DNA from 3 places in the Pseudomonas sp. HS6 genome. Region 2 is predicted to be linked to each of the others. Evidence: predicted binding sites of a transcription regulator. Region 2 holds the regulator's gene; each other region holds the start of a gene.
What was found. Region 2 encodes FliA, which starts transcription of late flagellar genes. Its sites were predicted from a motif close to CTAAAGTTTNNNNNNNNNNNGCCGNTAA; they were not measured.

Region 1: the regulator FliA is predicted to act here: its motif matches at 1,830-1,857, upstream of JJN09_RS09950 (methyl-accepting chemotaxis protein).
Region 3: the regulator FliA is predicted to act here: its motif matches at 2,596-2,623, upstream of JJN09_RS29325 (methyl-accepting chemotaxis protein).

The regions. Positions count from the first base shown of each region.
Region 1 is NZ_CP067412.1:2,164,041-2,168,238, forward strand. Features, by position in the region: gene JJN09_RS09950 (methyl-accepting chemotaxis protein) at 106-1,788, opposite strand; gene JJN09_RS09955 (Na+/H+ antiporter family protein) at 1,911-3,230, opposite strand; gene JJN09_RS09960 (methyl-accepting chemotaxis protein) at 3,545-4,198, shown strand, end outside.
Region 2 is NZ_CP067412.1:5,410,583-5,414,780, forward strand. Features, by position in the region: gene flhF (flagellar biosynthesis protein FlhF) at 1-446, shown strand, start outside; gene fleN (flagellar synthesis regulator FleN) at 560-1,390, shown strand; gene fliA (RNA polymerase sigma factor FliA) at 1,387-2,127, shown strand; gene JJN09_RS24540 (chemotaxis response regulator CheY) at 2,295-2,666, shown strand; gene JJN09_RS24545 (protein phosphatase CheZ) at 2,684-3,472, shown strand; gene JJN09_RS24550 (chemotaxis protein CheA) at 3,527-4,198, shown strand, end outside.
Region 3 is NZ_CP067412.1:6,490,132-6,494,329, forward strand. Features, by position in the region: gene JJN09_RS29315 (amino acid adenylation domain-containing protein) at 1-49, shown strand, start outside; gene JJN09_RS29320 (SRPBCC family protein) at 73-540, shown strand; gene JJN09_RS29325 (methyl-accepting chemotaxis protein) at 600-2,480, opposite strand; gene JJN09_RS29330 (sigma-70 family RNA polymerase sigma factor) at 2,792-3,292, shown strand; gene JJN09_RS29335 (FecR domain-containing protein) at 3,292-4,198, shown strand, end outside.

The DNA.
Region 1 (4,198 bases), 3.2 Mb from region 2:
TCGGCGTACCTCTCCAATATCCCCCAATCGGTCCCCTCTCCCTCCGGGCGGTCCGACGTTTCGGGAGGGCTAGGGTGAGGGCCCGCTTGAGGATTCACACAAATATCAAATACGGAACTGCCCAACCAGCTTACCCAACCGCTGCCCCAGATCCGCCAGACTCCGCGAAGTCTGCGCCCCCAACTGTGTCTCATCCGCCACGTTATCCACCGCCACCGCGATCTGATGCACACTGCGGTTGATCTCTTCGGCCACGGCCGTCTGCTCTTCAGCGGCACTGGCAATCTGCGCATTCATCGAGTTGATGGTTGCGATCAGATTTGCCATGGCATCCAGCGACGCCCCCGCCTGATTGGCCTGAGCCGACGTCCCATCACCCGCCTCGCTGGAACGGCGCATCGCTTCAACCGCCGACTGCGTACCCGCCTGCAGGCGATCAATCATCCCCTGGATTTCCTGAGTGCTGATCTGTGTGCGCGAAGCCAGCGCCCGCACTTCATCCGCCACCACTGCAAACCCGCGCCCGGCCTCGCCGGCCCGTGCCGCTTCAATCGCGGCGTTGAGTGCAAGCAAGTTGGTCTGTTCGGCAATCGAACGAATCACCCCGAGCACGCCGACAATCGACGACACGTCCTGTTGCAGGCTATCGAGGGACACGCCGCTGCTGCGGATGTCGTCCACCAGCGCATGAATCTGCTTGATGCTGCCGGCCACCACGCGCTTGGCGGTCTGGCCTTCTTCGTCGGTTTGCTGCGCGGCAACGGCGGCGCTCTGTGCGCTCTTGGCGACTTCTTGCGCGGCGGCGGACATTTCGTTGATCGCCGTGGCGACCTGATCGGTCTCGTGGCGCTGACGCTCCATGGCCTGGTCGGAACGCTGGGCCTGATCCGACACTTGGGTCACCAAGCCAGTCAGTTGCGAAGTCATCTCGGTGATCTGCCGCACCAGGCCGTGGATCTTGTCGACAAAGCGGTTGAACGAGCCGGCCAGTTCACCGAGTTCGTCCTGGCTGGTGATGGTCAGGCGCCGGGTCAGGTCGCCCTCGCCTGCCGCGATGTCATCGAGGTTGGCTTTCATCAGGGTCAGCGGCCGCAGAATGGTATTGGCCAGCAGCAGCCCCGCCACCGCGATCACCAGCAACACGATCACCGCCACGCCGACGATGCTCAGCACCACGCCTTCCATACGATCCTGCACCTGGGCCTGAACCAGCGCCACTTGCGCTTCGATGCCGTCGAGGTTGACCGACGTACCGAACGCCATGTCCCACTTCGGCAGGTATTCGGTGTAACCGAGTTTCGGCACCAGCACCTGCGCGTTACCCGGCAGCGGCGAGCTGTATTGCAGGTAGTGAGTGCCGTCCTTCGCCACTTTTACCAGGTCGCGGTTGACGTAGACGCCGTTCGGGTCGCGATTGTCCTTGAAGCTTTTGCCCACGCCTTCGGGGTCGGTGGATTTGAACAGGCGCACGGTCTCGGAGTCGTAGCCGAAGAAGTAGCCGTCCTTGCCGTACTTGATGCTCGACAACAGTTTGATCACCTGCGCCCGCGCCTCGGCGTCACCGGGGGCGGCGGCGTCGTACAGCGGTTTGATAGTGGTCATGGCCACGGCGACATAACTGGCCAGGGTGGCCTTGGCGTCACCGAGCAGGCGTTCGCGGGTCTGTTCGACTTCCTTGTGCGCCTGTTCCTGGAGAATGAACAGGGTGGTCAGGCTGATCACCAGCGCAAAGAGCAAGACCGGGAGGACGGCAAGGGACAGGACTTTAGCCTTGAGACTCAGGCGCATGGGTGCTCACTCTTTTGGTTTTATTGGCGTGGTTAAAGGCGTTAACGGCACGCGAAAGCAAAAGTTGAGCTGAGGTCTAACCAGATCGTTACCACGGAGCAGTAACGATCCGGCTCGGTAGGTTACAAGACCATTGCGGCCACCCAGCCAGCCGCCAGCAACGGCAGGTTGTAGTGCAGGAAGGTCGGCACCACGGTGTCCCAGATGTGGTGATGCTGGCCATCGATGTTCAGGCCGGAGGTCGGGCCGAGGGTCGAGTCCGAGGCTGGCGAGCCGGTGTCGCCAAGAGCCCCGGCAGTGCCGACGATGCAGACGATCGCCATCGGGCTGAAGCCGAGCTGTACGCACAGCGGTACGAAAATTGCCGCCAGAATCGGCACCGTGGAGAACGACGAACCGATACCGATGGTCACCATCAGCCCCACCAGCAGCATCAGCAGCGCACCAATCGCCTGGCTGTGATCGATCTGCGCCGCTGCGCTTTCAACCAGCGTGCGCACCTCGCCGGTAGCCTTCAGCACTTCGGCAAAGCCCGAGGCGGCGATCATGATGAAGCCGATCATCGCCATCATCTTCATGCCTTCGGTGAACAGCCCGTCAGTCTCGCGCCACTTGACGATGCCCGACGCCGAGAAGATCAGGAAGCCGGCCAGCGCCCCGATAATCATCGAATCCAGCAGCAACTGAATAATGAACGCTGCGGCGATGGCCAGACCGGCGATACCGATCGTCATCGGGTTATAGGCGACGCTGACCTGCTCCACTTGCTCGATCTTTTCCAGGTCGTAGACACGCTTCTTGCGATAGCTGAAGAACACCGCCATCAACAGACCGAACACCATGCCAGCCGCCGGGATGGCCATGGCGTGCATGACGTTGACCTGGCTGATGTCCACGCCAGCCTTGCTGACGTTGGCCAGCAGGATCTGGTTAAGGAAGATGTTGCCGAAGCCGACCGGAAACACCATGTACGGCGTGATCAGGCCGAAGGTCATGACGCAGGCGATCAGCCGGCGATCCAGTTGCAGCTTGGTCAGTACATAGAGAAGCGGCGGCACCAGCAACGGAATGAACGCGATGTGGATCGGCAGGATGTTCTGCGAAGCAATCGCCACCACCCACAACAGACCGATCAGCAGCCATTTGACGCTGCCGCCCCCGGTCGCATGCTGACGGTCGACCATCGCCAGAGCCTTGTCGGCCAGCGCATGGGCCAGGCCGGACTTGGCAATCGCCACCGCGAAAGCACCGAGCAACGCGTAGGACAACGCCACCGTCGCACCGCCGCCCAGACCACTGTTGAACGCCTTGAGCGTGGCGTCGATGCCCAGGCCGCCGGTCAGGCCACCGACCAGTGCACCGACGATCAACGCGATCACCACATGCACACGGGACAGGCTGAGGATCAGCATGACGCCGACCGCAGCAATCACTGCATTCATTTCACTACCTCAAAAACACGACGGTAAAGCCATTCACCGCCAGACAGGATGAGTCCGTCCGGCAAGCCACGAGGGTCGCCAGCGGATTTGCATAGAGGGTCTTATTAGAAGGGCGCGCACTGTGCCGCAGAGCGGGCGCAGTGTCAAAGCGACCGGTCGCGACACTGTGTAACTTTCCATGATCAAACTGCTGAAGATGGCATATCCGCCACAACGTGCGTCAATTCGCCATATTGCATTTGCACCATAAAGAAAGTCGAAACGCGGCCGTTACAGTGCAAAGTCTCAGATATTTATCGAATAAGGACGTCTCCATGTCGCTCAGACAACTTTCCATCCAATGGAAAATCACCCTGCTCGCCGGCCTCTGCCTGGCCGGTATCGTGACCCTGTTGGTGGGTCTTTCGCTGTATCGCATGGAGCACAGTTCTGAACTGGTCAAAGCCTCCAGCATGGAGATGCTCACCGAATCGGCCCAGGCTCGCATCGAATCCCAAGGCGAAGTTCAAGCGGCGGGCATTCGCCAGCAGTTCATGGACGCCTATCAATATGGCCATGGTTTTTCGCGTCAGGTGCTGTTCCTGCGCGAGCAGGCCGAGAAACGTTTCCTCGATGCCTTTGACCTGCGCGAAGACATGACCCGTCAGGTGAAATCCGCGTTGCAAGCCAACCCGGAGTTGCTCGGTCTGTCGCTGGTGTTCGAAGCCAACGCGCTGGATGGCAAGGACGAACTGTTCGCCGGCCAGGCCGAACTGGGCAGCAACGACAAGGGCCGCTTCGCCCTGTACTGGTCGCAGCCGACCCCGGGTAAAGTCACTTCGATGGCACTGCCGGAAAGCGACATGGCCGACACCAGCACCGGCCCCAGCGGCCAGGCCGCCAACGCCTGGTTCACCTGCCCGCGCACCACGCTCAAGCCGTGCGTGATCGAACCGTACTTTTATGTGATCGACGGGCAAAAGGTGCTG
Region 2 (4,198 bases):
TGGATCCACTGCTGCGCAAACGCGTGGTGCTGATCGATACCGCCGGCCTGCAGGCCAGCGATCCGGCATTGCGCATGCAGCTGGAAAGCCTGGCCAGTCGTGGCGTTCGGTCGAAAAATTATCTGGTACTGGCAACCACCAGCCAGAAACAGGTTCTAACCGCCGCTTATCACAGTTACAAGCGTTGCGGGCTCGCCGGGTGCATCCTGACTAAACTGGATGAGACGGCCAGCCTTGGCGAAGTGCTGAGCCTGGCGATCAGTCATGAACTGCCGGTCGCCTACCTGACCGACGGCCCACGGATTCCGGATGATCTGCATCTGCCGCGCCGTCATCAATTGGTCAGCCGCGCCGTCAGCGTGCAAATGCAGGAAGAACCCAGCGAAGAAGCCATGGCTGACATGTTCGCTGATATCTACCACAGTCCGACCAAGCAGGTTGGCTGAGGTAATGAACAGTTTTTGTACCTACATCGATGGTCTGCCATGCATTGTTCCGGTTGTGAACGCGCAGCCAGTAATGTGGCCTCCGTCTATGCAAGACAAGGTAAAGAAATAACATGGGCAGCATGCATCCCGTACAGGTGATCGCGGTGACCGGCGGCAAAGGTGGCGTCGGCAAGACTAACGTGTCAGTGAACTTGTCCCTGGCGCTGGCAGAGCTTGGCCGTCGGGTCATGCTGCTGGACGCCGACCTGGGTCTGGCGAACGTCGACGTTCTGCTGGGCCTCACGCCCAAACGTACCCTGGCCGATGTGATCGAGGGCCGCTGCGAGCTGCGCGACGTGCTGTTGCAAGGCCCCGGCGGGATCCGCATCGTGCCGGCCGCTTCCGGCACCCAGAGCATGGTTCACCTGAGCCCGGCCCAGCATGCCGGTCTGATTCAGGCGTTCAGCGACATCGGCGACAATCTCGACGTACTGGTGATCGACACCGCTGCGGGGATTGGTGACTCGGTAGTCAGTTTCGTTCGCGCGGCGCAAGAAGTGTTGCTGGTGGTCTGCGACGAGCCGACCTCGATCACCGACGCCTACGCACTGATCAAACTGCTGAACCGCGATTACGGCATGAACCGCTTCCGTGTCCTGGCCAACATGGCCCAGAGCCCGCAGGAAGGTCGCAATCTGTTCGCCAAGTTGACCAAGGTCACGGATCGCTTCCTCGACGTCGCCCTACAATACGTCGGCGCGGTGCCTTACGACGAAAGCGTGCGCAAGGCGGTGCAGAAGCAGCGTGCGGTCTATGAAGCCTTCCCGCGTTCCAAGTGCGCACTGGCGTTCAAGGCGATCGCACAGAAGGTCGACACCTGGCCGCTGCCCGCCAACCCGCGCGGCCACCTCGAATTTTTCGTCGAGCGCCTCGTGCAGCAAACGGCAGGACCTGTGCTATGACCGCCAGCGGTATGAATTTCTACAAGAAGTCGGCACGTGACGCGCAGTACGAGCTGATCGAGCGTTACGCGCCACTGGTCAAACGCATCGCCTATCACTTGCTGGCGCGATTGCCGGCCAGTGTGCAGGTCGAAGACCTGATTCAGGCCGGAATGATCGGCCTGCTCGAAGTCTCGACCAAATACGACGCCAGCAAGGGCGCCAGTTTCGAAACGTACGCGGGCATCCGGATCCGCGGCGCCATGCTCGATGAAGTACGCAAGGGGGACTGGGCACCGCGCTCGGTTCACCGCAACACCCGTATGGTCAGCGACGCGATTCGCTCGATTGAAGCTAAAACCGGCCGTGACGCTAAAGATCACGAGGTTGCGGCCGAACTCCAATTGAGTCTCGACGATTACTACGGGATTTTGAACGACACCCTGGGCAGCCGACTGTTCAGTTTCGACGACCTGCTGCAGGACGGCGAACACGAAGGGCTGCACGAGGATGGCGCCAGTGCTCATCTTGAGCCGTCGCGCGATCTGGAAGATGAGCGCTTCCAGGCTGCGTTGGCGGACGCGATTGCCAATTTGCCGGAGCGTGAGCGACTGGTGTTGGCGCTGTACTACGACGAAGAGCTGAACCTCAAGGAAATCGGTGAAGTCCTTGGCGTCAGTGAATCGCGGGTCAGCCAGTTACACAGCCAGTGCGCGGCCCGCTTGCGGGGGCGTTTGGGGGAGTGGCGAGCGCGCTGAAGGCAGTGTGGGGACGCTGCGAACGAGGCTGGTGCGGTGGTGAACGGCACCGGTCTTGCTCTGTTGTGCTCCAGACAGTCATCGAGTGCTTTGCCGGATTGATTGAAATGGCGCGTCCAGGTGCTGGGCGCGTTTAAGACTGCTTGGAGGTCGAATTGAACAAAGACATGAAAATCCTCATCGTTGATGACTTCTCAACGATGCGGCGGATCATCAAGAACCTGTTGCGTGACCTCGGGTTCACCAACACCGTTGAAGCCGACGATGGCACCACTGCCATTCCGGTACTCAACAGCGGCAGCATCGACTTTCTGGTGACCGACTGGAACATGCCTGGCATGACCGGTATCGACCTGCTGCGCCATGTGCGCGCCGATGAAAAACTCAAGCACCTGCCAGTGCTGATGGTGACTGCTGAAGCCAAGCGCGAGCAGATCATCGAAGCGGCCCAGGCCGGCGTTAACGGCTACGTGGTCAAACCTTTCACGGCTCAGGCGCTGAAAGAAAAAATCGAGAAGATTTTCGAACGCATCGGCTGATGACGCGCGGGGGAGCTATGGAGCATAACGAATCTTCACAGGGCGACTTCGAGTCGACTCTGAAAAAACACGCGGTCGAACTGGTCGAAAGCCTTGAAAAAGGCAGGTTCGGCGACGCTGTGCAACTGATCCATGAGCTCAATCAGACCCGTGACCGTGGCCTGTACCAGGAAGTGGGCAAGCTCACGCGCGAACTGCACAGTGCAATCGTCAACTTCCAGATCGACCCGCATATGCCGCAGGCCGAGGAAGTGTCGCAGATCACTGATGCGACCGAGCGTCTGGGCTATGTGGTCAAGCTGACCGAGGCGGCGGCCAACCGCACCATGGACCTGGTGGAAAGCGCCACGCCGGTGGTCAATGGCCTGGCTGACGAAGCCCAGGCATTGAGTGCCGACTGGGGACGCTTCATGCGCCGTGAAGTCGGGGCTGAAGAGTTCCGCGAGCTGGCGCGTCGGGTCGACGGTTTTCTGACACGCAGCAGCACGGACAACCGCGCAGTGTCGAGCAACCTCAACGACATTCTGCTGGCCCAGGATTACCAGGACCTCACCGGTCAAGTGATCAAGCGCGTGACCCAACTGGTCACCGAAGTCGAAAGCAATCTGCTCAAACTCGTGCTCATGGCCAGTCAGGTGGACCGCTTTGCGGGCATCGAACATGACCGTGCGGCGATGCTCGCTGAAAAAGATCCACAAAAACATCTCTCGCAGGGTGAAGGTCCGCAGATTCATGCCGATAAACGAGAAGACGTTGTGTCCGGTCAGGACGATGTGGACGATTTGTTATCCAGCCTTGGATTCTAGAGTTTTGGAATTATAGGTTTTTTGGGTTTTTAGACCTGTAGGAGCACCCCATTAATGAGCTTCGGCGCCGATGAAGAGATCCTTCAGGATTTCCTGGTTGAGGCCGGCGAGATTCTTGAGCAACTGTCCGAACAACTGGTCGAGCTGGAAAGCCGCCCGGATGACGCAGATCTGCTCAACGCAATTTTTCGCGGTTTCCACACTGTAAAAGGGGGCGCCGGCTTCCTTCAGCTCAATGAGCTGGTGGAGTGCTGTCACATCGCCGAGAACGTGTTCGACATCCTGCGCAAGGGTGAGCGTCGCGTAGATGCAGAACTGATGGACGTGGTGCTCGAAGCGCTGGACGCGGTGAACAGCATGTTCACTGAAGTCCGCGATCGCAGCCCGATCACTGCCGCAACCCCGGAACTGCTGGCCGCTCTGGCGCGTCTGGCCGAACCGCAATCGGCGGATGAAGCCCCGGCTTCACCCGTTGCCGAGATGATCGAAGAGCTGGTCGTCGAAGGCGATTCGGGCGACATCACCGATAACGAATTTGAACAGTTGCTGGACTCGCTGAACGCCGTCAAGGCCGAAGCCGAAGCCCCGGCGGCTGCCGCTGCGCCTGCTTCAACCGAAGCGGCCAGTGATGAAATCACCGACGCCGAATTCGAGTCGCTGCTCGATCAGTTGCACGGCAAGGGCCAATTCGCGGCTGACGCCGTGGCACCGGCTGCCGCTGCACCT
Region 3 (4,198 bases), 1.1 Mb from region 2:
GCTACTGCGTCGCGGCTGCGACTACCTGAAAGAAATCAACTTCATCTGACTCATCAACCAAGGAGCAACACCATGAGCAATCTTCAACCCGACACCCTGATCAAAAACCCTCACGGCTGCCACGTCGTGTCTTCGGTGGAAGTGCCGGTGGATGCCAAACAAGTGTGGGCGGTGGTCGGCAAATTCGACGGTTTCGACCGTTTCATTCCGGCGTTGTCGCACATCGAGATGACCGGTGAAGGCGTGTCTTCGCTGCGCAAGAAATTCTTCAAGGATGGCAACGTGGTGGTCGAGCAACTCAACTCCCGGGACGACCAGGCGCTGAGCATGACCTGGACCACGATCTATAACACCCTGGGCGTGGCCAACCTTTGGGCGGCGATGAATGTGGAATCGCTGGGCGCGGGCAAGTCGCGGGCAACCTGGACGATCATCGCCGAGCCGGCCAGCGGCGGCCCCGAGGCGCTGCCGGGGTTCAAGGATTTCGTGCAGGGGTTTGCCGATGATGCGATGGGCAATGTGCTGAAGCTGTTTGTGTAAGGCATGAAAAAGCCCGCTGCGGATCACTCCGCAGCGGGCTGTTTTTTGACCGCAAGCGATCAGATCTTGAAGCTGTCGACCAGTTGTTTCAAACGGTTGGCCTGCTGCGACAACGCATCGCAATCCTTCAGCGTTTCATTGAGGTTGGCCACGCTTTGCTGGTTCAGCAGGTTGATCTGGTTGACGTCGACGTTGAGGGTTTCCACCACCGCAGTCTGCTCTTCGGTAGCGGCTGCCACCGACTGGTTCATGCCGTCGATTTCGCCGATACGCTGGGTCACGCTGACCAGACGCAGACCGGCCTGGTTCGCCACTTCAACGCTCTCTTCGCTGGACGCCTGACTGGCGTTCATGGTGGTCACCGCTTCGCGGGAGCCGACCTGCAGCGAGGTGATCATCTTGTGGATCTCTTCCGCCGATTCCTGGGTGCGGTGAGCGAGGTTGCGCACCTCGTCCGCCACCACCGCAAAACCGCGTCCGGCTTCACCGGCACGGGCCGCCTCGATGGCCGCGTTGAGCGCCAGCAGGTTCGTCTGCTGGGAGATGCCTTTGATCACGTCGAGAATGTGGCCGATGTTGTCGGTGCTCGCATTCAGGGTTTCGATCTGGGTGCACGACAGGCTGATCTTCTGCGACAGCTCGGTCATCGCCTGAATCGTCTGCTCGACCACCTGACGACCGTCATCGGCCTGCTCGCTCGCGCCGCTGGCGTGTTGCGAAGCATCGGCGGCGTTGCGGGCGATTTCCTGGGTGGCGGCGCCCAACTCGTTGATCGCGGCAGCGACGCTATTGGTGCGCGCACTTTGCTCGTCGGAACCGATGATCGAGGCGTTGGACGATGCCATGACCCGTTGCGATAGGTCGTGTACGTGTCGAGTCGCGGAGGACACTTCGGAAATGGATGCGTGAATCCGCTCGACGAACTGGTTGAACGAACTGCCCAGCTCGCCGAACTCGTCTTTGCTTTCCACTACCAGACGGCGAGTCAGGTCACCTTCACCCTGAGCGATGTCCTGCATCGCGCGGCCCATGGTGATCAGAGGACGCATCAGCACGGTGATCAACAGGCTCAGGAACACCGCAATCGCACCCACTGCGACGAACATTGCGATCAGTGCCGAGGTACGGAACTGGCTGAGTGCGGCGTAAGCCTTGTCGCGATCGATCGACAGACCGATGTACCACTCGGCATTCGGCAGACCGCTGACCGGGGTGAACGACAGGATGCGTTCCTGACCGTTGAGCACCACGTTCTGGTTGCCCTTCTGGATACGCACATCGGCGTTCGGGTAGATGTCCTTGAGGTTCTTCATCACCTGGTCTTTGTCCGGGCTGACGATCACCTGACCGTCACCGCTGACCAGGAACGCGTGACCCAGGCCACCGAAGTCCACCGAGTTGATGATCTTCACCAGGGTTTCCAGGCTCAGGTCACCGCCCACTACACCGAGCAGCTCGCCGTTCTTTTTCACCGGCATGGCGATGGTCACTACCAGACCGCCGACAGCGGCCATATATGGCGGGGTCAGCATGGTCTGGTCAGCGGCCACGGCCTGCTTGTACCAAGGGCGCTGACGCGGGTCGTAGCCATCCGGCATCTTCGCGTCCGGACGCTGGGTGAACACACCGTTGGCTTGGCCGACGTAGGTGAACTGGAAGTTCGAGGTGAAGGCCGGTTGATCGACCAGCCCCGGGAAATCGGCGTTCTTGCCCTGATGAGCGACGTTCTGCGCGAGGTTTTCCAGCACCAGGATCCGCCCGCTCATCCAGTTCTGCACACTGCTGGCGGTCAGGTCGCCGGCCTGCTGGACGGAGGACTGTAGGTTCTGGCGAATGGTGTTTCGCTGCAGATAGTCGTTGTACAAAGTGAACAGCGCGAACGCCAGGACCACGACGCCCGAGGCGGCCAACAGGATTTTATGGCTGAACTTGAGATTCATTTCATGGGACTTCTTATGCCAAAAGTGGGGATGCGTTCCGGATGCAACATTCCATGTACAGCGCAGGCAGCGTTCTGATGGCCGCTCTACTTTGGTGCACGCATGTCTCACCAGTCTGTCGGCACGTTTCGGAGAAAACTTAGCGCTTTGTAGGAAATGGACGGCATTTCTGCCAGATTCCCGCCGAACGGCGTGCCAGAGCGTTTACCTGTGATTTTTTGATGTCTGTTTCGTTGCGCCGGTTGCAAATTCTGTAACCCTTGATGACAATGCGACTAATTATCATTTGTGACGTTCGGGCTGTCGCGTTCATGTCATCACCTGAGTTTGCAGTACAGGCGCTTTACAGTCGTCATCACGGCTGGCTCAACGGCTGGTTGCGCGCGCGGCTGGGCAATGCGGCCGATGCGGCGGATCTGGCCCAGGACACTTTCGTTCGCCTGCTGCAACGCACCGAGCGTCTGGAACTCAAGGCACCTCGCGCGTTTCTGCGCACCATCGCTCGCGGCCTGGTCATCGACCATTGGCGACGCGAGGAAATCGAACGCGCCTACCTGGAAACCATCGCCCACTTGCCCGAAGCCGAGACACCCAGTGCCGAATCCCGCGCACTGGTGATCGAGCTGCTGGAAAGCATTGCCCGCATGCTTGAAGGACTGAAGCCAAAAGTACGTCAGGCGTTTCTGCTGGCACAGTGCGAAGGTTTGACCCACCAGCAGATTGCCGAACAGATGGGCCTGTCGTTGCGCTCGGTGGAACGCTACGTCGCCGATGCGCTGTATCACTGTTACGTGCTGCGGTACGAAAGCTGATGCCGGTGGATAACGTGTCACTCGCCCGTAGCGCCGAGCCACCGCAACAAGTGGTCAAACAGGCGATCCACTGGCTGCTGCGCCTGCGCAATAACCACGGCAATCCGCGCCTGAACCACCAATGCGAGCAGTGGCGCGCCGAACACCACGATCACGAACTGGCCTGGCAACGGGTGCAGTCGTTGCAAAGTGAGCTGACCCGAAATCTGCGCGCCGTTCCGGGTGCGCAAGTGGCATTCAACACACTGGAAAACAGTGCGCAGGGCCTGGGTCGCCGTCAGGCGTTGAAGCTGCTGTCCGGCGCGTTGTTGATGGGCTCCGCCGCGTGGCTGGCCAGAGACACGTCTGCCTGGCAGCAGTGGAGCGCCGATTACGCGACCGCCACCGGCGAGCGCCGCGGATTCCAGTTACCCGATGGCACGCGGATCGAACTGAACACAGCCAGCGCCGTGGACCTCGATTACACGGCGCAACAGCGGCTGATCAAACTGACGCGGGGCGAGATCATCGTGACCTGCGGTGTTGCAGATGAAAGTTCGTCAAATGACAGACCGCTTCGAGTGCAAAGTCGTCATGGCACCTATGAGCCGTTCAACGCGCGGTTCATCCTGCGTCAGGAAGGCGATTGCACACGTCTGAGCGTCACCAATGGCCGGGTCGCAATTCATTCGCCACGGGCGAGCGATGGCACTTCCACCGAGGTGCTTGCCGGCCAGAGTTATCTGATCGACCACCAACAGGCGCGTCCCGCTCCGCCGCTGGACATGGATGCCGGCGCCTGGGTCGACGGGCTTATCGTGACGCGCAACATGCGCCTGGGCGATTTCCTCAATGAGGTTGGCCGCTATCGTCAGGGCTTCCTGAATTGCTCCCCGCAGGTGGCGGATCTGCGCTTGTCCGGCGTGT